One region of the Pseudomonas sp. BIGb0558 genome, then DNA from elsewhere that is predicted to be linked to it. Evidence: riboswitches for the same ligand, from Rfam matches in the RefSeq annotation. Region 1 holds a riboswitch; the other holds the start of a gene.
The links. A riboswitch is a leader RNA that binds a small molecule or an ion and turns the genes downstream of it on or off. The one in region 1 is predicted to bind manganese.
Positions count from the first base shown of each region.

Region 2: another riboswitch for manganese. It lies ahead of mntP (manganese efflux pump MntP); the one in region 1 lies ahead of M2400_RS09470 (TMEM165/GDT1 family protein).

Region 1 is NZ_JANUEW010000005.1:84,322-95,991, reverse strand. Features, by position in the region: gene M2400_RS09500 (1-acyl-sn-glycerol-3-phosphate acyltransferase) at 1-448, opposite strand, end outside; gene M2400_RS09495 (CPXCG motif-containing cysteine-rich protein) at 593-772, shown strand; gene M2400_RS09490 (putative signal transducing protein) at 783-1,043, shown strand; gene M2400_RS09485 (SOS response-associated peptidase) at 1,080-1,700, shown strand; gene M2400_RS33530 (methyl-accepting chemotaxis protein) at 1,831-2,574, opposite strand; partial or broken gene M2400_RS33525 (HAMP domain-containing protein) at 2,689-2,889, opposite strand; gene M2400_RS09475 (M48 family metallopeptidase) at 4,223-5,041, shown strand; gene M2400_RS09470 (TMEM165/GDT1 family protein) at 5,202-5,786, opposite strand; yybP-ykoY riboswitch at 5,875-5,994, opposite strand; gene M2400_RS09465 (class I SAM-dependent methyltransferase) at 6,046-7,044, opposite strand; gene M2400_RS09460 (2-hydroxyacid dehydrogenase) at 7,075-8,037, opposite strand; gene M2400_RS09455 (LysE family translocator) at 8,125-8,757, shown strand; gene M2400_RS09450 (fatty acid--CoA ligase) at 8,889-10,571, shown strand; gene M2400_RS09445 (DUF1302 domain-containing protein) at 10,902-11,670, shown strand, end outside.
Region 2 is NZ_JANUEW010000041.1:25,129-36,798, forward strand. Features, by position in the region: gene M2400_RS28765 (DoxX family protein) at 107-523, shown strand; gene M2400_RS28770 (alpha/beta fold hydrolase) at 572-1,390, opposite strand; gene M2400_RS28775 (alginate export family protein) at 1,478-2,869, opposite strand; gene M2400_RS28780 (glyoxalase) at 2,866-3,762, opposite strand; gene mntP (manganese efflux pump MntP) at 4,149-4,712, opposite strand; yybP-ykoY riboswitch at 4,723-4,891, opposite strand; gene M2400_RS28790 (aldehyde dehydrogenase family protein) at 4,963-6,435, opposite strand; gene M2400_RS28795 (ABC transporter permease) at 6,428-7,249, opposite strand; gene M2400_RS28800 (ABC transporter permease) at 7,251-8,159, opposite strand; gene M2400_RS28805 (PotD/PotF family extracellular solute-binding protein) at 8,191-9,333, opposite strand; gene M2400_RS28810 (ABC transporter ATP-binding protein) at 9,367-10,482, opposite strand; gene M2400_RS28815 (response regulator transcription factor) at 10,592-11,401, opposite strand; gene M2400_RS28820 (hypothetical protein) at 11,527-11,670, opposite strand, start outside.

The DNA of each region.
Region 1 (11,670 bases):
GGCGCATCAGGTCGCTGACAAACGGCTTTTGCAGCAGGTTGTCGCCGATGGCGATGCGTGGCGTCGGCAGGCCGGCGTGGTACACGGCGTAGTTGACGAACGCCGGGTCCATTACGATGTCACGGTGGTTGGCCAGGAACAGGTAGGCGCTGCCGGACTTGAATTGCTCCACGCCGGTATAGGTCACGCCGTCGGTCGCGCGCTCGATGGTGTGGTCGACGTAAAACTCGACTTTGTCCTGCAGCGTGGCCACGGTGGTGACGCCGGCGAACTCACGGCGCAGTTTATGAGCGATCATCGGCTTGAGCAGCCAGCCAAAGGCGCCGGCAAAGCGCGGGAAGCGAAAGTGGGTCAGGATGTCCAGAAAGGCCTTGTCACTGAACAGTCGGGCCAGCACTGCCGGGACTTCGCTGTCGTTGTAAGGTCGGATGGTATCGAATTCGCCCATCATGCTCTCTTGTTAGAAACGGCTAGGGTAAGTAAAGGTTTGGAACAATAAATATCAGGGCGTGGTCCGGGCAATTGGCCGGGACGAAAAATAGCCCTGTAAATAGACCGGCGATTATACGCACAAGTCACCTGGGAGACCGCGATGGAAGAGGAGTCGTACGAATGTCCTTATTGTGGAGAGATAGTCACGGCGTTACTGGATCTGTCCGGAGGCGATCAGCAATACATTGAAGACTGCCCGGTATGCTGCCGGCCCATTACCTTCATCCTGCAGATTCACGGCGATGAATGGATGCTCGAAGTGCGCAGCGAGAACGAATAAAGGTACGCCCATGCAGCGAATCTACGAGCCCGAAAACCTGATGGAAGGTGAGCTGCTGCAAGGCATGCTCGAAAGCGAGGGCGTCACTGCGCACCTGGTGGGGCGCGATTTGCTCGGCGGCACTGGCGAACTGCCGATCTACGGCCTGCTGGCGCTGGCGGTGGAGAACGACCAGGCCGCCTACGCCCGTGAGTTGATCACCGCCTACAACGGGGCCCAACCGGTGCCCGGGGATGAACCCGACAGCTTCCCCGACGTGTTGGTCTGTTAGGCTGTCGGCCAGTTTCTCCAAGAGTCGTGTTGCCCCATGTGTGGACGTTATGCCCTGTTTCGCTGGAACCCCGCGTTTGCTGCCTTGCCGGGCTTTCCGGCCGACCAGCAGGCCCAGTGGAATATTTCCCCCAATGATTCGGTGCTGATCCAGCGCCTGAGCGACGGCCAGCACACCCTCGCGCGGGCGCGCTGGGGCCTGACGCCGCCCTGGTTGACTGATCTTTCCCGCACCCCGGCCCACGCCCGGGCCGAAACCCTGGCGGAGCAACCGATGTTTCGCGAGGCCTTTCGCCAGCGTCGCTGCCTGTTGCCGGCCAACGGGTTCTACGAATGGCGCGGCACTCAACGCAAGCGCCCTTACTGGTTGACGCCGGGGGAGGGCAGCACGCTGTTCTTTGCGGCGATCTGGGAAGCGTACCCGGTGCAGGAGCAGGTGTGGCTGAGTACCGCAGTGGTGACCCAGGCCGCGCAGAGTCAGCGTCGGCCGTTGATTCTGGATGCGGCGGGGCAGGCAGCCTGGCTGAATCCAGAGACACCGCTGCACACCTTGCAGGCGTTGCTGGCCAGTGAGCCCACCGCGTTGCGCGAGCGGGTGCTGGCCAATATGGTCAACGATCCGAAGCTCAATGGGCCGGAGTGTCTGACGCCGGTTTAAGCCTGCAGGTTTGTGCTGGGGTTTAGGGCCCTATCGCAGGCAAGCCAGCTCCCACCTTTGACCTGTGAATACATTCAAAGTGTGGGAGCTGGCTTGCCTGCGATGAGGCCCTGAACTTCACCCAATAACCTCAGACCTTGAACTGATTGATCAACCGCCGCTGCTGCTCCGCCAGCTTGGTCAAGTCCGCACTGGCCGCGCTCGACTCATCCGCCCCGCCCGCCACTTCGTTGGCCACTTGCCCGATATTGATCACGTTACGGTTGATGTCCTCGGCCACCGCGCTCTGCTCCTCGGCGGCGCTGGCGATCTGGGTGTTCATGTCGTTGATCAGCGACACCGCCTGGGTAATGGTCTCCAGCGCCTGGGCCGCCTTGGCCGCGTGTTGCACGCTTTCATCGGTGCGGCTCTGGCTGTCCTCCATCACCCGCACCACGTCGCGCGTGCCTTGCTGCAGTTGCTGGATCATGGTCTGGATTTCTTCGGTGGCCTTCTGAGTCTTCTGCGCCAGGTTGCGCACCTCATCCGCCACCACCGCGAATCCACGCCCCTGCTCACCGGCCCGCGCCGCTTCGATGGCTGCGTTGAGCGCCAGCAGGTTGGTCTGCTCGGCAATCCCGCGAATCGCCGTGAGGATGGCGTTGATGTTCTCGCTGTCCTTGGCCAGCGCCTGCACCACACCGACCGCCTTGCCGATTTCCTGGGCGAGGGCGCCGATGGAGGTGGAGGTGTCGCGCACGATCTGCATGCCCTGGCTCGCCGCCTGGTCGGCGTGGCTGGCGGCTTGGGCGGCCTGGGTGGCATTGCGCGCCACATCCTGGGCGGTGGCCGTCATCTCGTGCACGGCGGTGGCCACCTGGTCGATCTCGACCATTTGCTTGTGCACGCCCTGGTTGGTGCGAATCGCGATGTCGGCGGTGTGTTCCGACGAGTCGCTGACCTTCTGCACCGAACTCACCACCTGGGTGATCATCCCCTGCAACTTGGCCAGGAATGTATTGAAGCCACTGGCAATCGCTCCCAGTTCGTCGGCGCGATCACTGGTCAGGCGCCGGGTCAGGTCGCCTTCGCCCTGGGCGATGTCATTGAGCATCGCCACCATTTGCTTGAGCGGCCGGGCGATGCCGTGGCCCACCAGCCAGATCACCAGCAAGCCGATGCCGGCAATCAGCAGCCCGGCCACGGCCATGCCGAAAATATCGGTTTTGCGCTGGGCGTCGAGGTCGTGTTGCATGGCCTGCAAGTCGGCCATGACTGCGCTCAGGGGCAGTTGCAGCATCAGGGTCCAGCGGGCGTCGGTCTGGCCGATGTTGAACGGCAGGAACAGCTCGATATGCCCGTGTTCCTTGTCCACGTCGTAGCGCACTTCGCCGACCTTCAGCTGGCTGAGGTTGGCGAGTTCGTTGCTGTCGAGCAGGTCGCTGGCTTTTTCCCCCAGCTTGCTGGCGTCCTGGGTGTAGGCCACCAGGCGACCGTTGCTGGAAATCAGCGCCAGTTCACCGGCGCCGTTGTACAAATTCTGATCAGCCTTGGTGAGCATTTCCTGGATGAAGTTCACCGACAGGTCGGCACCGACGATGCCCTGGAAGGTGCCGTCGATCATGATCGGTTCGATAAACGAGGCGAGCATTACCATCGCGTTGCCCACTTTGTAGGGGGCCGGGTCGATGGCGCAGGGCTTTTTGCTTTCCTTGGAGCACAGGTAGTACTCACTGGCGCGCACGCCGGTGGACAGGATGGTCTGGTCGGCCACGTCGGCAAGTTTATCCAGGCCCAGGCTGCCGTCGGCATTGCGGAACCACCAGGGCAGGAAGCGGCCGTTGGTTTCGACGCCGACTACCGGGCTGTTCACATAGGCGGCGTCGTTGTGGTCGATGGCGTTGGCTTCCCAGCCGATATAGGCACCGAGAATCTTAGGGTTGCGCACCACGGTTTCGTGGATCAGGTTGATCAGTTGTTCCCGGGAGACCGCCAGTTGCGGGTTGCCATTGGCGTCTTTCATGCCCATCAGGGCGTTGGCGGTGGCCAGGCCCTTGGCCGTTACCAGCGGCGCTTCCAGTTCACGCTGGATCAGCGTCGCCTGGGTTTGCGCCAGCGCGGTCAGGCGTTGTTCGATGATCTGTTCGAATTGCCCCTGGGTGCGTTCCTGCACCATCTCCTGGGTGCGCGCTCCCGCGAACAAGGCGTACAGCACCAACACCGCGACCACGCTCAGGACAATGGCCCCGGCCAGTGCCGCGACAGAAAATTGAATCGACTTGAACTTCATGACGGCTCCGGGCGCAGGGGGAGGTTGGCTGCTTTTTTATATCGGCCGCGAGCGGGGGAGGCATTAGGGTCATACCCTCAAAATGACTGCGCCGGATCGGCGAATGTCGCAAATGGAAAGGTCGCCGGCGGTTTATGAATTTTTTGCGGCAGTGTGGGATGTATCTGAAAATAGGCGGCTACACGTCTGTTGTATCTGGCGTCGATACAATTGGCCGACTACGATACGCGCCATGTTTTCAGGGAGCAGGTTGATGAAAAAGACAGTAGCGGTATGTGCATTGGGCGCGGCGGTATTGCTCGCCGGTTGCCAGTCGGTCAACACCACCAGCGGCGGCGCCGTGGGGGTTGAGCGCAAGCAGTACATGTTCAGCATGTTGTCGAGCCAGGAAGTCGACCAGATGTATGCGCAGTCCTACCAGCAGACCTTGGGTGAAGCCAGCGGCAAAGGCCTGGTGGACAAGACCAGCGCCAACGCCAAGCGCGTGCAGGCGATTGCCAACCGCTTGATCGCCCAGGCGCCTACTTTCCGGCCGGATGCGGCGCAATGGAAGTGGGAGGTGAACCTGATCAAAAGTGACGAGATGAACGCCAACTGCGGGCCTGGCGGCAAAATCTTCGTGTACAGCGCGCTGATCGATAACCTCAAGCTGACCGACGATGAACTCGCCGCCGTGATGGGCCATGAAATTGCCCACGCCTTGCGTGAGCACGGTCGCGAAGCCATGTCCAAGGCTTACGGTATCGAGATGGCGAAGCAGGGGGCCGGTGCCTTGTTCGGCCTGGGTCAGGACAGCATGGCGTTGGCCGATACCGTGGCCAACTACGGCATGACCTTGCCCAACAGCCGCAGCAATGAAAACGAAGCGGACCTGATCGGCCTGGAGTTGTCGGCACGCGCGGGTTACAACCCGAACGCGGCGATTACCCTGTGGAACAAAATGGCCAAGGCCTCGGAAGGCTCGCCACCTGAGTTCATGAGCACTCACCCGGCTTCCGACAGCCGGATCGCCTCGTTGCAGGCGGCGATTCCGAAGGTGATGCCGTTGTATCAGCAGGCCAAAAAGTCCTGATTTATAAGGCTGAAATGCAAATCTGAATGTGGGAGCCCGGCCTGTGTGGGAGCCGGGCTTGCCCGCGATGCAGGCACCTCGGTGTGTCAGTTGCACCGAGGTGATGCTATCGCAGGCAAGCCAGCTCCCACAAAAGCCCAGCCCTCACATGGGGTCGTGTCTAGATCCAGCCACTGCTCTGCATGGCCTTGTACACCGCAACGATTGCCAGGATGAAAAACGCCGTAGCCGCCAAGCGACGAATCAGCGTCAGCGGCAGTTTGTCCGCCGCAAAATTCCCCGCCAGCACCACCGGTACGTTGGCAATCAACATCCCTAAGGTAGTACCGATAATCACCAGCCACAGTTCCGGGTATTGCGCCGCGAGCATCACGGTAGCGATCTGGGTCTTGTCGCCGATTTCCGCGAGGAAGAACGCAATCAGCGTGGTCAGGAACGGCCCGAACTTGCGGGAAGTACTGGCTTCGTCATCGTCGAGTTTGTCGGGTACCAGGGTCCAGAGTGCCGTGGCGCAGAAGCTCGCCGCGAGGATCCAGTGCAACACCGCATCCGAGAAGAAACTCCCGAACCAGGCCCCCACGGCACCGGCCGCCGCATGGTTGGCCAGGGTCGCGGCAACGATGCCGGCGATGATCGGCCAGGGTTTGCGAAAGCGTGCAGCGAGAATGAGTGCGAGCAGTTGCGTCTTGTCGCCAATTTCGGCCAAGGCAACGATTGCGGTAGGGACGAGCAGAGAATCCAGCATCAGGTAAGTTCCAGGGGCGGGTCGACACGGCTATGACACGTACAGCCTTCCCGCCCCGGGTAAGGTGTTCGTGTCATAGGTCTTGTCAAACCCCGGTCCGTCTGTGCGGACTCCTGGGTCGCATACGCCATGGCCTGTTGACCAAGTATGTTGACGTATGCCGGACGAGCGTGGCGCTCGTGGGAGACTACTCCCCTAGGACGGAGCGGATTCTGCCTAGGCAAAATCCATTCGGCAAGCCTTCTTTTGGAAAAAGATTTCAGCCGCGCTTGGCACGGTAAATGCGAAAACCCTGGCCTTCTGCCTTGATTGCGCACACGCCCAGATGCTCTTCGATAAGCGGTTGATACTTCAGGAAGCTATTCGCAACCAGGCGCAGTTCGCCGCCTTTTGCCAGATGTTTGGCTGCTTTTCGCAGCAAGTTTTCCGTGGCGAAATAATCGGTGTGCACCCCGACATGGAACGGCGGGTTGCTCAGAATTGTATTCAGATTCATCGGCGCAGCGTCGATGCCATCACCGGTCAACACCTCGGCTTCCAGACCATTGGCGGCCAATGTCAGGCGACTGCTGGCGGCGGCAAAGGCATCCACGTCGAGCATCGTGACCGTGTTATGCGGATAACGACGCTTGACCGCCGCTCCGAGTACACCCGCCCCACAGCCGAAATCCAGCAAGTGGCCGCTCGGCAGCTTGTCCAGATGTTCCAGCAACAGTGCGGTACCGCGATCCAGCCGACCGTGACTGAATACGCCCGGCAGGCTCACGACTTTTATCGCCCCTTCGGCCAGCGGCACCTCGAACACCTGTGCCAGGCTTTCCAGCTCTACCGGTTCAGGGGCGTTGGCCACCGTTACCAGCCACAGCTGGCAGTGCCGCGCATTGTCGAGCTTGCGCGGTTTGCCGAACGGGTTCAGTTGCTTGGCCGCGCTTTCGATGCCGCCTTTCTTTTCCCCCACCAGGTACAGCTCTTTGCCGGGCAAGCGCGCCGCCACGGCATTGAGCAGGTAGTCAGTGAGGTCCTTGGACTTGGGCAGGAACACCACCGCCGTCTCGAACGAACGCTCGGGCACGTTCACGCCGAACTGGCTGCGCTCGGCAAAACGTGCGTCCAGTGCGGCCTGGTCGCCGGCGTGCCAGCTCCAGCCATGGGCATTGGGCAGGCGACCCAGCAGGTCGTCGGCGGGCAAGCCCACCAGCAGCACGTCGCCTTGAAAAAGTTCGGCCTGACGAAGCAGTACTTCACTGCGCGGATCCATGGTCTGCTCCTTGAAAAGGGGCGCAGTTTATCAACTGACGACCCGCAGCGGGGCGCCGCTGAAAAAGCCCTGGGCGTTTTCGATCAATTGGCCGACGATCCGCTGCCGCGCTTCGCGGCTGCCCCAGGCGTTGTGTGGCGTGACGATCAGGCGCGGGATGTCGCCGGCCAGCAGCGGGTTGCCGTTGACCGGCGGTTCCACGCTCAATACGTCGGTCGCCGCGCCGCCCAGATGACCACTGCGCAAGGCATCAGCCAGTGCCTGTTCGTTGATCAAACCACCGCGGGCGGTGTTGACGATAAACGCGCCGGGCTTGAGCAGCGCCAGTTCGCGGGCACCGATAAAATCGCGGGTGTGTTCGTTGAGCGGGCAGTGCAAGGTCAGCGCGTCGACTTGCGCCAGCAACTCGTCCAGCGGCACGCGATCGGCACGGGCAGGGCGTCCCGGGATGGCGCCGAGGATCACCCGCATGCCAAACGCTTCAGCCAGGCGCGCAACGGCACCGCCCAATTCCCCATGGCCCAGCAGGCCCAGGGTTTTGCCTTCCAGTTCGACGATCGGATAGTCCAGCAGGCAGAACTGCTTGGCTTGTTGCCAGAGCCCAGCGTTTACATCCCGCTGATAGTCGTTCAGGCGTGTCGCCAGGTTGAGCAGCAGCATGATCGTGTGCTGCGCCACCGACGGCGTGCCGTAACCCTGGCAATTGCTCACGGTAACGCCGTGGGCGCGGGCGGCGGCGAGGTCGACGTTATTGGTGCCGGTGGCGGTGACCAGGATCAGCTTCAGTTCGGGGCAGGCCGCCAGGGTCTCTGCATTCAGCGCGATCTTGTTGCTGATGGCCACCTGTGCGCCTTGCAGGCGTTCTACAACGTTCTGCGGGGTGGTCTGCTGGTGCAGGCTCAGTTCGCTGAAGGTGGCCCGCAACCCGCTGAGGTCCAGGTCCCCGAGGTCCAGGGAAGGGTGATCAAGGAAGACGGCGCGACGATTGTTCATTATCAACTGTACCTTTTGCGACGAGGTTCGAAGGCGTAATCTGCCGAGCCTATCAGATGAAATAATCAGTTACTTCCTGGAGTGTGCATGTACCTCACCGAGTTCTTGACCGTGGCACTGATTCACCTGTTGGCGGTGGCCAGCCCTGGCCCGGATTTCGCCGTGGTGGTGCGTGAAAGCGTGACCCATGGCCGACGTGCCGGCACCTGGACGGCACTGGGCGTCGGCTCGGCGATTTTCCTGCACGTGGGGTATTCGCTGCTGGGCATCGGCCTGATCGTGTCCCAGTCCATCGTGTTGTTCAACGCGCTGAAGTGGGCGGCGGCGGCCTACCTGCTGTACATCGGCTTCAAGGCCTTGCGCGCCCAGCCGGCCAAGCCGGCCAGTGAAGAAGACCTGCACCTTGAAGTGGGCGAGCGCACCGCGCGCGGCGCTTTTACGTCGGGATTTGTCACCAACGGCTTGAACCCCAAGGCCACGTTGTTCTTCCTGTCGCTGTTTACCGTGGTGATCAATCCCCACACGCCGCTGGCGGTCCAGGCCGGTTACGGCGTGTACCTGGCCGTGGCTACCGCGATCTGGTTCTGCCTGGTGGCCATGCTGTTCAGCCAGCAGCGCGTACGCGCCGGTTTTGCACGCATGGGCCACTGGTTCGACCGCACCATGGGCGCGGTGCTGATTGCTATCGGGGTGAAGTTGGCGTTTACCAGCATGAAATAAGCCGGATGCTGGCGCAAAGCTAGCATTCATTGGGTTCTGCAAATCATTCCTTTGGCTGATTTGGCTGAAACATAAGCGCTCTACAGTGCAGATGTTTCAGCCAAGACCGTGCAGTCAGATAAGGGATTCGTATGTTGCAGACTCGTGTTATCCCGCCCGCCGAAGGCGCCTACCAATACCCGCTGTTGATCAAACGCCTGTTGATGTCCGGGACACGCTACGAGAAGACCCGGGAAATCGTCTACCGCGACCAGTTGCGTTATACCTATCCGACCCTGATCGAGCGCGTCGCCCGCCTGGCCAATGTGCTGACCGAAGCCGGGGTCAAGGCCGGTGATACCGTGGCCGTGATGGACTGGGACAGCCATCGTTACCTGGAATGCATGTTCGCCATCCCGATGATCGGCGCGGTGATCCATACCATCAACGTGCGCCTGTCGCCGGAACAGATTCTCTACACCATGAACCACGCCCAGGACCGCTTTGTGCTGGTCAACAGTGAGTTTGTGGGCCTCTACCAGGCCATCGCCGGCCACCTGACTACCGTCGAGAAAACCCTGCTGCTGACCGACGGCGCGGAAAAAACCGCCGAGCTGCCCAACCTCGTGGGTGAGTACGAAACGTTACTGGCGGCGGCAAGCCCGCGGTATGACTTCCAGGATTTCGACGAAAACTCCGTCGCCACCACCTTCTACACCACTGGCACTACGGGCAATCCCAAAGGCGTGTATTTCACCCATCGTCAACTGGTGCTGCACACCATGGGTGTGGCGACCATCATGGGCAGCGTCGACAGCGTGCGCCTGCTGGGCACCAACGACGTCTACATGCCGATCACCCCGATGTTCCATGTGCACGCCTGGGGCCTGCCGTATGTGGCTACCATGCTTGGCCTGAAGCAGGTCTATCCCGGTCGCTACGACCCCGAATACCTGGTGGAGCTGTGGCGCAAGGAGAAGGTCACGTTCTCCCATTGCGTGCCCACCATCCTGCAGATGGTGCTTAACGCCAAGGCCGGCCAGGGCGTGGATTTCAAAGGCTGGAAAATCGTCATCGGCGGCAGCGCCCTCAATCGTTCGCTGTATGAAGCGTCCAAGGCCCGCGGGATTCAGCTGACGGCCGCGTACGGCATGTCCGAGACCGGGCCGTTGGTATCTTGCGCGCACCTCAATGAAGAGTTGATGGCCGGCACCGAAGACGAACGCACCACCTACCGCATCAAGGCCGGCGTGCCCGGGCCGTTGGTGGAGGCGGCGATCATCGACGGCGACGGCAACTTCCTGCCGGCCGACGGTGAGTCCCAGGGCGAGTTGGTACTGCGTGCCCCGTGGCTCAGCGAAGGCTATTTCAACGAGCCCGAAAAGGGCGCGGAGCTGTGGGCGGGCGGCTGGATGCACACCGGTGACGTGGCCACCCTCGACGCCTTTGGCGTGATCGATATCCGCGACCGCATCAAGGACGTGATCAAGACCGGCGGCGAGTGGATATCCTCCCTGGCGCTGGAAGACCTAGTCAGCCGCCACCCGGCGGTACGCGAAGTAGCGGTGGTGGGGATTGCCGATCCGCAGTGGGGCGAGCGCCCGTTTGCATTGCTGGTGGTGCGTGATGGCCATGTGATAGGGGCCAAGGAGCTGAAGGAGCATCTCAAGCCGTTCGTGGAACTGGGCCACTTGAGCAAATGGGCGATTCCAAGCCAGATCGCCGTTGTTACGGAAATTCCCAAGACCAGCGTCGGCAAGCTCGACAAAAAACGTATCCGTGTCGACATCATTGAATGGCAGGCCAACAACAGCACCTTCCTTTCGACACTCTGACGCCGCTTGCCGTGCCCTCTCGGGCACGGCAGCGCTCTAGTTCAAGCCTTCACTTGTGATTTGCCAATTTTCAGCCATCCTTCTCGCGCTGGCCTTCGCCAGCATGGCGAAAGGACTGTGGCAGACGGGTTGGTGATGCAAATCACACTTTAGAGGGATCAAGCGGTACCCCCTGCTGGCTATAGTCCATCCCAGAGTTTTTCAAGGTGCGGTGCTGTGAGCCTGGCGGGTTCATGTGTTCACCCGGCATTGGAATCGTTGTATTCCGGCCGTTACAAGCCCTTAGAAACGACTCACTGCCATAACAATAATGCACATGGAGTAGCGTCGATGATCTCAGCACACCAGTTCTGGCGCCGGGCGAAACTGCCTTTGGCCGTCAGCCTCGCCTCTACGCTCGCCGGGCCTGCATTCGGCGTCAGTTTCAACATCGGTGAAATCGAAGGCAGCTTTGACTCGTCCCTGTCGGTCGGGGCCAGTTGGTCGACGGCGGGTCGCAACAAAGACCTGATTGGCGTCAACAACGGCGGCAAGGGGTTGTCGCAAACCTCTGATGACGGTCACCTGAACTTCGACAAGGGCGACTCCTTCTCGAAGATCTTCAAGGGTATCCATGACCTCGAGTTGAAATACGGCGACACCGGCGTGTTTGTCCGGGGCAAGTACTGGTATGACTTCAAGCTCAAAGACGACGACCTCGACTTCAAGAACATCAGCGACAACAACCGCCCGACAGGCGCCCGCTCCTCCGGCGGGCAGATTCTCGACGCCTTCGTCTACCACAACTACGCGATTGGCGATGAGCCGGGTTCCGTGCGGTTGGGCAAGCAGGTCGTGAGCTGGGGCGAGAGCACCTTCATTGGTGGCGGTATCAACGCCATCAACCCGATCGACGTGGCCGCGTTCCGTCGCCCGGGGGCCGAGATCAAGGAAGGCCTGATTCCGGTCAACATGTTCTACCTGTCTCAGACCTTGACCGACAACCTGTCGGCCGAAGGCTTTTATCAGATTGGTTGGGACAAGACCGTTACGGACAACTGCGGCACATTTTTCTCGCAGCCAGACATTGTTACCACCGGCTGTAACGACAACTTGCGGG
Region 2 (11,670 bases), on a different contig from region 1:
TGCCAGGTCAGCACATCGCTGCAATTTCCGAGGCGTGCGTAGCCGCACAATCGGCTCTGGTTCCGGCGTAAAAAAGGCCGGTGGACGTCACGGGGACAGGTTGCATATGAACGCATCACAACGGGATGAACGGGCACGGGATTTCGGGCTGCTGTTTTTGCGGGTCAGCGGGGGATTGTTCCTGCTGTGGGTCCATGGCCTGCCCAAGCTGCTGGACTATGGCGAACAGTTGAAGGTGATCGAAGATCCCTTCCACCTGGGGGCGAGCGTGACACTGCTGCTGGCGATTTTCGCCGAGGTGCTGTGCCCGCTGTTGATCATCGCCGGGGTGCTGGTGCGCCTGGCCTGCTTGCCTATCTTGAGCGTGCTGCTGATCGCGATGCTGGTGGTGCATCCGCAGTGGACACTGTTCGAAGGGCAGTTTGGCTGGCTGCTGCTGATCATTTTCACCAGCATCCTGATTGCCGGGCCCGGGAAATGGGCGCTCAACCAGCAGTGGGACGGAGTGCTGCGCCAGGCCTGAATAAAAAAGGCCGGGCAAGCCCGGCCAAAAGGAGGTGATGCAATCGGTTCAGCGCTTCAGGAACGCCAGCAGGTCTGCGTTCAAGGCTTCGGCGTGGGTGACCGCGAAGCCGTGTGGTGCATCCTTGTACACCTTCAATTCAGCGTTCTTGATCATCTCGGCAGCCACCTTGCCGGTGGTTTCGAACGGCACGATCTGGTCGCCGTCACCGTGGATGACCAGGGTCGGTACGTCGATTTTGGCCATGTCCGGGCGGAAGTCGGTTTCCGAGAACGCAGTAACGCAATCCACGGTGGACTTGAGCGAGGCGAGCAGGGCGATCTGCAAGGTCTGGGTCAGTACGCCGTCGGAGACTTTCTGGCCCTTGTTGATGCCGAAGAACGGCGTGTTGAAGTCGGAAATGAATTGCGCGCGGTCCTTCAGCAGGCCGGCCTTGATGCCGTCAAACACCTCGGTGGGAACGCCTTGCGGGTAGTCGGCTTTCTGGCCGAACAGCGGCGTCACCGCCCCCAGCAACACCAGGCCGGCCACGCGCGCGCTGCCATGGCGTGCGATGTAGCGGGCGACGTCACCACCGCCCATGGAAAAGCCCACCAGGGTCACGTCCTGCAGGTCCAGGTGGTTGATCAGTTCGGCGATATCGTCGGCGAAGGTGTCGTAGTCGTTGCCGGTCCAGGGCTGATCCGAGCGGCCAAAACCACGTCGGTCAAAGGCGATGGTGCGGTAGCCGCGGCTGCTCAGGTATTCCATCTGGTATTCCCACATGTCGGCGTCCAGCGGCCAGCCGTGGCTGAACAGCACGGGCTTACCGCTGCCCCAGTCCTTGAAGTAGATTTCGGTACCGTCTTTGGTGAGGAATGTGCTCATGGAAACTCCTTGGGTGAGTACGAAGGCAAAGGCTGACTATTGTCGAACAGGCGCCTGCAGCGCTTGTACGGGTGTGCTTGGTTGGGTTTACCAGCTGAACTTGAGTTCGACCCCCAGGTAATTGCTGTCATGGCCGCCTGCATCCCGCAGCGTCTGGCCGACCGCGTAGTGCACGGCCTCGACGGCGCCGGTGAGGTTGGGGGTAAACACGTAATCGGTGCGAACTTGAGCGTAGGCGCCGGTCCAGCGTTCACCCTGGCCTGCGGTGCCGGCAACCGGGAGGTTCGGCTGAGTGTAGACCGCGTCGGCGGTGGTTTGCCGCCAGAGCAGGCCGACGGCGGTCTGCACGCTCAGCCTGGCGATAGGCTTGACGGTGATCGACGGCTTGACGTGAATCAGGTTGCTGTAGCCCGTATATCCCGCCAGGGAAAAGTAGTAGCCATTGGGGAACAGCGGGTTGAACGTACCCACCGTGCCGTCACCGGCGTGGCGGTCGCCCGAGGCAATATCCATCTGCAGGCCCAGGCGCGGTGTCCAGGCCAGGCTGTCGAAGGTGTAGCCCACGCGGCTGCCGCCACCCCAGGCGCGAATATCCTTGTGGCCCACCGAGCCACCTTGCAGCATGGCTTCAATGTCCCAATCGAAGCCCAGGGCCGCGCCCCCCAGCCGGGCGTCGAACAACTGACGAGTCTCATCGCCGTCGCCGTCCAGATAGTGGGCATCGCTGCGTTCATACACCCCGTAATAAGCCGACAGCTCATTTTTGCCACCCACCAGCCGCTCCACCCGCAGCATGTGAAACTGCATGTCAGCGTTGGATTTATCGTCGAAGTGCCGCTCGTCCTGGTACTGCACCGGGTGGCTGGCGATCCCGATAAAACGCCAGTCACGGGTTTCCCAGTCGGCCCACAGGGCATCAAAGGACTGGCGCACATTCGGCCCGTCCCGCGACGAGATGAAACGCTGCAAGTCGAAGGCGAAGTCCTGCCGGCCCACACGGCCCTTGAACGTGCCGGCACTGAAGGTGTTGATGTATTCGGCAAAGGCCAGGCGCAGGTCGACGCGGTTCTGGTCGGCGCCACCGATTGAGGTTTTGTCATAGGCCCGGGCATCTTCCAACTGGGTGAACACGCGCCAGTTTTCATTCAGGTGCAGGTCGGCATGCACCTGGAACCGCTGGATCAGGTACCGGTCGCGGGCTACGTTTTTCACACCGAAGCCGCTGGCGTCGTTCATCTCGAAGCGCTCACGCAAGGTCGCGCCCAGGGACAGGTAGGTGAACGGGTTGGCAGCGGACAGCGGGATGTACTTGAGGTTGTCCAGCGGCTGCGTACGCAGCGCCGGGTCCTTGAGCATCGACCAGTCTTCCTGCCAGCGGTTGGCCTTGATCGCCGGGCGCGTCGGTTGGTCGTCAGCGTGGACGCCGCCAGCCAGCAGCGGCCACAGCACTGCGAGGCCCCAGCCTGTGCGGCGGATCATCTTGCCCCGCTGAGCTGGTGAATCTCCGCGACGTAACCGCCCGGGAACTCCACCAGCGCGCTGCGCCGGCCCTTGGTGTCAAACGCCGGGACCAGCACCCGGGCACCGGAGCCAGTGGCTTTACCCAGGGTGTCGGTCAGGTCGGCCACTTGATAGCCGGTGGTTTCATGGCCGAAGGGGTAGGGCAGTTGGCCGTTGGTGACCAAAACGGCCATGCGCCCGAACGGCGACTCGATGTCCACGCGGCGGTAGCTGCCACTGGCCTGGCCGATATCGACCCCTGGCGCATGCTTGTCATCGGCCAGGACCTTGCCGTGGGAAAACCCGACGAAGGACTTGATGAAGGTGTCGGCGCGATCGCTGGAGACATACACCCGGTTTTCCGGCACGGTCTGGAACGCCGCGTAACCCGGGGTCTTGGTGTGCCAGTAGAGCTGCATGTTGACACCGCCCGGCCACTGGATCACGGCATCACGGCCGATGGGGTCAGGAAAATCACTCACGATCACCGCCGCTCCGTTGGCGCGGGCCGCCTTGAGCGCCGCGTCCATGTCCTTGACCAGGTAGCCGTTGCGCTCCTGGCCGAACGGGTGCGGGACGGGTGTGGTGAAGCCGAACAGCGACACCGTGCCCGCCGGCGTCTGCAGCAGTTGCGAGGTGGTGCTGCTGGGCACCGGCAGTACATTCACCACCACCTGGGGCGTGCTTTTTCCGCCGAAGGTGGCGAGAAAACTCTGGGCAAAGCGGTCCACGTCGGCCGGGGCGACGTAGACGTGACTGGTGTCGTACTGCGGCGCCACGGCCACATTCGGTGTTGCCGCCCACGCGCTGCCCATCATCTGCGCGCCCAGCAGCGTCAAGGCCAGGGATATCGTCGTGACTTTCTTGCACATGCCCATTCTCCAGCACTTTTCAGCGTGATCGAAAAGTCGCCAGCTTAGGGGCCGGGCTGCCCTGCAGATTGTATGGACGTGCTCGGTTGAACGGTTCAGCGTCTATGCGGGTCAACTGACTTCAACCGTCTGAACGCACAGGTGAACGAAATGGCCAAGAGTTACCTACGAGCGCATGCTCGAGGGCGATGTTAAGTATCGGTTTGTGATCGACATCGACAGCCTGAAGAAAGAAAAACACGCAGCCTGAGTTACGCTCGATAAGTTGCAGTAGATCCAGTGTGGGAGCTGGCTTGCCTGCGATAACGGAGTGTCAGTCAACAATGATGTCGACTGATACATCGCCATCGCAGGCAAGCCAGCTCCCACATTTTGGTATGGGTTGATCAGGCCGACAGGTGCTCATACAAAATCGTCGCACCCACCAGCATCAACACCACGCCGCCGACCATCTCGGCGCGCTTGCCCACCACCGTGCCCAGCACCCGGCCGAGCATCATGCCGATAGTCACCATGGTCATCGTCGCGAGACCGATAGCCGCCGCGGCCACCAGGATATTCACATCGACAAATGCCAGGCCCACACCCACGGCCAGGGCATCAATGCTGGTGGCAAACGCGGTGACTGCAAGGATCATGAACGAGTGCTGGGTCGGTTTCTCTTCCTCAGGATCATCCGCCTTCAGGCCGTTGTAGATCATGTGCAGGCCCAGGGCGACCAGCAGGGTGAAGGCGATCCAGTGGTCCCACTGTTCCACCCAGCGGGTGGCAGCCTGGCCGATGGCCCAGCCGATAATCGGCGTGATGGCTTCAATCACACCAAAGATCAGGCCGGCCCGCAGGGCTTCGGTCAAGCGTGGTTTGTGCAGGCTGGAGCCTTTGCCGATGGCTGCCGCAAAGGCGTCCGTGGACATGGCCAGGGCGAGAAGAATCAGGGAAATGGGGTTCACGGTAAGGCTTCCAGTCGGGCTATATGAGTCAACGACACAACCACACGCCCGACTTCAGGCATGGATGTGTCGCTGGTCTCACCAACCAAAATGGTGTTCGCACCACGGCATGTTGCCGAGAATGTTGATACGAACGCTTCGAGAATCCGAAGCAGGCTACTCCCCAACGAGGTGGCAGATCATAGCCTTGCGGATATGAAAATCTTGTTAAATACGCGACCCCATCTCTCTGATAATCCTGCAAACCGTTTCAATTCAGGTACCAGCCCCACGGCTCCCCACTGATGTACTCCGTCACCTGCTTGACCTCCAGGTAATTGTGCAAGCCCCATTCCCCCAGTTCACGCCCTATCCCGCTGTGCTTCATCCCGCCCCACGGCGCCTCGACGAAGGTCGGTTGCGAGCAGTTGACCCACACGATCCCCGCCCGCAGTTGATTGGCAACCCGCGCCGTGCGTGCGAGGTCGGCGCTCATCACCGCGGCTGCCAAACCGAAGCGGCTGGCATTCGCCATCTGCAGGGCCTGCTCTTCAGTCTTGAACCGCTTGACGCACAGCACCGGCCCAAACACTTCTTCGCGCCAGAGGATGCTGTTGAGCGCCGGCTCGTCAAAGATTGCAGGCTCGATGAAATACCCACGCTCCAGATGCGCCGGGCGCCGGCCTCCGGTCAGCAGGCGGGCGCCGCTGGCCAGGCCCTGGTCGATAAAACCCAGGACCTTTTCATGCTGCCCCTGGCTGACCAGCGGCCCCAGCAATACGCCCGGCTCCATGCCCGAACCGATGGTGATCTTGCGGGTTTCTTCCACCAGCCGTTCGATCAGGCGCGAGGCGATGGTTTCCTGCACCAGCAAGCGTGAAGTGGCGCTGCACACCTGGCCCTGGTTCCAGAAAATCCCGAACAGAATCCATTCCACGGCGGCTTCAACATCGGCATCGTCGAACACAATGAACGCCGATTTACCGCCCAGTTCCAGGCTGATGTTCTTGATGTCGCGGGCCGCCGCCGCCATGATTTTTGCCCCGGTGGGCACGCTGCCGGTGAAGGCCAGTTTGTCGACGCCGGGGTGTTCGGTCAGTGGGCTGCCGGCGTCCTGGCCCAGGCCGGTGACTACGTTCAACACCCCGGCGGGCAGGCCGATACGGTCGGCGGCTGCGGCCAGTTCCAGGGCGGTCAGGGGCGTCAGCTCAGAAGGTTTCAACACGACGGTGGCACCGGCCGCCAGGGCCGGCGCGACCTTCCACGCGGCCATCAGCAGTGGGTAGTTCCAGGGAATGATTTGCCCGGCCACGCCAATCGCCTCGTGGCGAATACGGCAACGAAAGCGCGCGTCAGGCAGCGCCAGTGGCTGGTCCTGGCGCTGGTCCAGCTCCCGGGCCAGGCCGGCGTAATAGCGAAAGCAGCCAATCGCATCGCCCACGTCCCATTGGGCTTCGGGCAAGGGCTTGCCGTTGTCGCGCACTTCCAGTTCCGCCAACGCCGGCTGCGCGTGTTCCAGCTCATCCGCCAGGGCGTCGAGCCACTGGCCGCGCTCGGCGCCGCTGGTCTGGCTCCAGCCATTGTCGAAGGCGCGGCGGGCGGCGCGCACGGCGTGGTCGATGTCTTCTTCGGTGCTGGCGGCCACGCGTGCGAAGGCCTGCTCGGTGGCCGGGTCGATCACGTCGAGGTAGCCGCCCAGGTCCGGGCTGACCCACTCGCCATTGATATAAAGTTGATCACGCATGGTGAGGCTCCTGGATACGGCGGTTTTGCAGGTGGCGAGACGTAAACAGCAAGGCCAGCGACAGGCAGATGATCACCGTCGAGACTGCATTGATCTCCGGTGTGACCCCACGCCGGATCGAGGAAAAGATGTAGATCGGCAAGGTGGTCTCCGAGCCTGCGACGAAGAACGCGATGATGAAATCGTCGAAGCTGAAGGTGAACGCCAGCAGGAAGCCGGCCATGATTGCCGGGCTGATCTGGGGCAGGGTCACCCGCCAGAAGGTCTGCATCGGCGGTGCATACAGGTCGGCAGACGCCTCCAGCAGCGCCTTGTCCAGAGTGTCGACGCGGCTGCGCACGATCACCATCACCAGCGCCATGGTGAACAGCGAGTGGGCGGCGATCACCGTGAAGAAGCCCATGTTCAAACGCGGCAGGCTGGGCATCCAGCTCGCCAGCAGCGGGTTGATCACATCGAAGAGGCTGATGAAGGCGATCAACGTCGAGATACCGATGACGATGCCGGGCACGATGATCGCGCAGTAGGTCAGGGCGTCAAACAGCAGGCGCACCCTGGCCCCGGCACGCTGCAAGCCGAACACCGCCAGGGTGCCGAACAGCGTGGCGATCAACGCCGAGCACGTGGCGATAAATGCACTGTGCCCGAGGGCTTCCATGATGAACGGGTTGCCAAAGGCCCGGCCGAACCACTGCACCGAGCAGCACTCGAACGCCAGGCCACTGCGCCCGGCATTGAAGCTGAACAGCACGATCAAGGCGATCGGCGCATACAGAAACAGGTACAGCGAAGTCGAATAGCTGCGCAGCCACATGTCACAAGCCTCCGTCGGCAGGGCGGCCGCCGTAGCGTGCCACCAGCTTCAAATACACGCCGATGATCAGCAGCATCATCGCCACCAGGGTCATCGCCAGCGCACTGCCGAACGGCCAGTTACGCGATTGCAGGAACAGGTCCACCAGGGCATTGCCGACAAAAAACACCTTGCCGCCGCCGAGGATGGCCGGGATCAGGAACTCGCCCATCAACAGGATGAACACCAGCATTACCCCGGTGATGATTCCCGGCGCGGACAGCGGCAGGGTGATCCGGCGAAAGCTTTCAAAGGCGCTGGCGCCCAGGTCTGCCGAGGCTTCCAGCAGGCGTTTGTCGAGTTTTTCCAGGCTGACGTAGATCGGGAACACCATCAGCGGCAGGTAGCCGTAGACGATCCCGATCAGCACCGCCCAGGGCGTGTTGATCAACCGCACATCTTCCAGGCCCAGGCTCGCCAGCAGGGCCGGGATGCCCTTGCCGCTGAGGAGGAAGATCCAGGCGTAGGTGCGGATCAGGAAGCTGGTCCAGAACGGCACGATCACCAGGGTCAGCAGCAGCGAGCGGTTCTTGCTGACCTTGACCGCCAGGAAGTACGCCAGCGGATAGGCCGCCACCAGGCACACCAGCGTACCCAGTGGCGCCAGCATCAGCGTGTTGCCGAAGGCCGCGGCCCGTGAACCGAGGTTCAGGTAGTTGGCCAGGGTGAAGCCACCCGCGTAGCCGCCTACGGCACTGCGGTCGCCGAAGCTGAAGACCAGGATGATCACCAGCGGCATCAACAACAGCAGCAGGAACCACAGGGTCGACGGCAACAGCATCAGCAGGGTGATACGCCGGCCCAGGTTGCGCCGCTGGCGGGCGGCAAGGGGCAGGGCGGTCACCGTGGAAGGGTGAGTGGCGGCGTTCATGGGTGACTCCTCAGTGGCCATGGCTGGGTGATCAGGCGGACTTGAATCGCGCCATCAACTCGGCCCGGGCCGGGCTGGTCAGCGTCGCCGCCGCGCCAAATTCCAGCGGGCTCAACGCCTCGGCGGCCGGGTACATGATCGGATCGTCGAGCATCGCCACCGGCAACAACGCGTCCACCCGCTTGTCACCGCTCGGGTAGCCATGGCTCAACACTTCCAGCTTGTTGTGCTGCGGGTCCAGCAGGTAGTTGATGAAGGCATAGGCTGCGTCCTTGTGCTCCGAGCTCTTGGGAATCGCGAAGAAGTCGCTCCACAATTCGCCGCCTTCCTTGCCCAACTCAAAGTGCATCTGCGGCAGGTCGCGGTGCAACTGCGAGGCGTCGCCGGTCCAGGACATCGCCAGCCAGGCATCACCGCTGCGCATCGAGGGCTGGATGTCGGAGTTGATCGCGAACAAATGCGGCTTGACCTGGATCAGCAGTTTTTCAGCATCGGCCAGCTCTTTGGGGTCCAGCGAGTTGAAGCTGTAGCCGAAGCTCTTCAGGGCGTTGCCGATGGCGGTCAACTGGTAGTCGTGGACCATCGTGCGCCCACTGGCCGGGCCCTGGGCCATGTCCCAGAATTGCTTCCAGCTGGTGGGGCCGTTCTTGAGCTTTTCGGTGTCGTAGCACATGCCGGTGGTGCCCCAGTTTTTCGGCACCGCATACACCTTGCCGTCCACCGTGCCCTGGGCGATGAATTTCTGCTGGAAGTCCGAGGCATCGAAATTGGGGATGCGCGACAGGTCCAGCGGTTCGATCAAACCCAGGCCCACATAGGTGCTGATGGTGTAGTTGGTGGGCACCAGCACGTCCCAGCCGCTGCCGCCGGCCTGCAGTTTGGCGAGCATTTCTTCGTTGGAGCCGAACACACTCATGGACACCCGTGCGCCGGTGGCCTTGGCGAAATTGTCGAGGTTTTCCTGGCTGTGGTAATTGGGCCAGGTGGCCAGGGACAGGCGATCACCGAGCTTGGCCTGTTCGGCGGCCTCGGCGGTGGAGGTCAGCAGCCCCGGCATGTTCGTGGCGACCACCGCGGCGGCCAGCCCCAGCCCGGTACGGCCAAGGAACTCACGACGGCTGATGGAACCGTTCTGCCAGCTGCGCAGGGTTTTGAGAAAGGTCTTCTGGTCCATGACACGCTCCACATTCGTTGGATAAAAGGTGATTTACAACGCCATGGCCAACCCATTGGCGTGATCCCAGCCGACGCTGACCGCTGCGCCGTGTTCGAACGCCTGCGGGCCTTGATCCTGCTGGCGTGGCACTCGCACGCAGACCACGCCAAAGGCTTGGGTGCGCACGCGGTATTCGGTGGAGTTGCCCAGGTAGATGCGGTCTTCGACGCAACCCGGCAGTGTGACTTCCCGGGCCAGGTCGGCGCTGGCGCCGGCAATGCTGATCAGCTCCGGGCGCACCGCGATGCAGCCTTCGGCATCCGCATTCAGGCTTTTGCCGGTGGGGGTGAGCGGGCTGGTCAGCTCCAGGCCCTGGGCGGTGCGCAACACCACCGAGTTGCCCTGCAGGCGGCGCACGGTGCCGTTGAACAGGTTGGACTCGCCGATAAAGTCGGCGACGTAACGGCTGGCCGGCGTCTCGTAGAGTTGTTCCGGGGTGGCGGTCTGGATGATCGAACCGTTGTGCATCACGCTGATGCTGTCGCTCATCGACAGCGCTTCTTCCTGGTCATGGGTCACCAGCACGAAGGTGATGCCGACTTCACGCTGCAAGCGCAGCAGTTCCGATTGCATCTCCTTGCGCAGCTTGCGGTCCAGGGCGGCCAGGGGCTCATCCAGCAGTAACACCGTAGGCTTGTTCACCAGCGCCCGGGCCAGGGCCACACGCTGCTGCTGGCCGCCGGACAGTTCGCTGGGCTTGCGTTGGCCGAAGCCGCTCAGGCGCACCATCTCCAGGGCTTCATCGGCCATGCGTGCCTGGGTTTTCTTGTCGGGGCGCGGGGTGCGATAGCGCAGGCCATAGGCAATGTTCTGCGCCACGCTGAGGTGCGGGAACAGCGCGTAATGCTGGAACACCATGTTCACCGGGCGCTCGAAGGCGGGCACCCCGGCGACGTTTTTGCCGGCCAGGCGCACCTCGCCGCTGGTGGGCTGCTCGAAGCCGGCGATCATGCGCAGGGTGGTGGTCTTGCCGCAGCCCGAGCCGCCGAGGAAGGAGTGGAACGAGCCACGCCGCACCGAGAAATCCAGGCCATTGACGGCCTGCACCTCGCCGTAGCGTTTGACCACGTTGCAGAATTCGATGTCGCTTGGCGAAGTGTCGTTCACGGTCCGGCTTCCTCGATGTGCAGTGATGACTCATTGCGTCGAGGGCCAAACTAGCAATCGGGGTTTTACGCTGTATATATCCCTTGGGGGATAGAGTCGCTTTCAGGCATCAGGCCACGGCCACCAGTTCCTGGCCGGTGAGGTCGCGGATAAACAGGCCAAGCAGTTCCGACTGGCTGCCGATGCCGAGCTTGGCGTAGATGTTCTTGCGGTGAATCTTCACCGTGCCCGGGCTGATGCTCAGCTGCTCCGCCACCGAAGCGCTGGAGTGCCCGCGCAACAACAGCTGCACGATCTCCTGTTCGCGCCCGGTGAGGATGTGGGCACCGAACTGATCGAAGGCTTCGCGGATCTTGAAGTCCAGGTCCTGGGCCGGTCGCGGCTGCTGTGCCTGGCGCAGGCGCCAGGCCTCGTTGATCACTTGTTCCACCACCGCCTGGGCGCATTCGATCAACTGCATCTCGTCGCGACTGAACGCGCAACTGGCGGTGGAGCGCATCAGCGACAACACCGCCGTGGCGCCGCCGCCGAGGTCGACAAAAAACGCTACTTCTTCCGCCAGCCCGGTTTGCTGGTAATAGGTCAGGTAATACTCGCCGAGGTAAAAGTGGTCCGGTGCAAACTGCCGCAACCGCCACAGCCCCGGCGCCTGCCCGCGGGTGCAGGCGAGGTAGAACGGGTCCAGCAGGTACGGGCCGCACTGGTAGTCATCGACATACACCCCGCGCTTGTCGGCGCAGAAGGTATCGAACATCGCCAGTGGCCGGTGATTGCCTTCGTAGACAAACAGAACGAAATGATCCACCGGGCAGATCTGCCGCAACCAGTGGCTCAAGCCCGAGAGCCGAGGGTGGCCGGCGGGCAGGTCCAGCAGGTGGGCGACACCGGAGGTCCAGAGTTTCAGTTCCTTGGGGCGCATGGGGAATTCAGGTGGTAGGGGAGTGGCGACAGATGCACGAATTGCGCCATGGGGTGCGGGGGCCGCAGGGGCGGGAGGAAGCGGGACCCCGTTGCGGTGAAGGTGCACTGCAATGGGGCCGGGTGTTACCGAGTGCTACATTTTTGTTTCTGATTGGCCACGATCAAGGCTGGAACTGCGCCTGTTGCCAGCCACACATCATTGACACTCAGAAGCCCTGCAATCTCGGCGATACGTCGCTTGGGGATGCCGCGCATAAACCAATTATT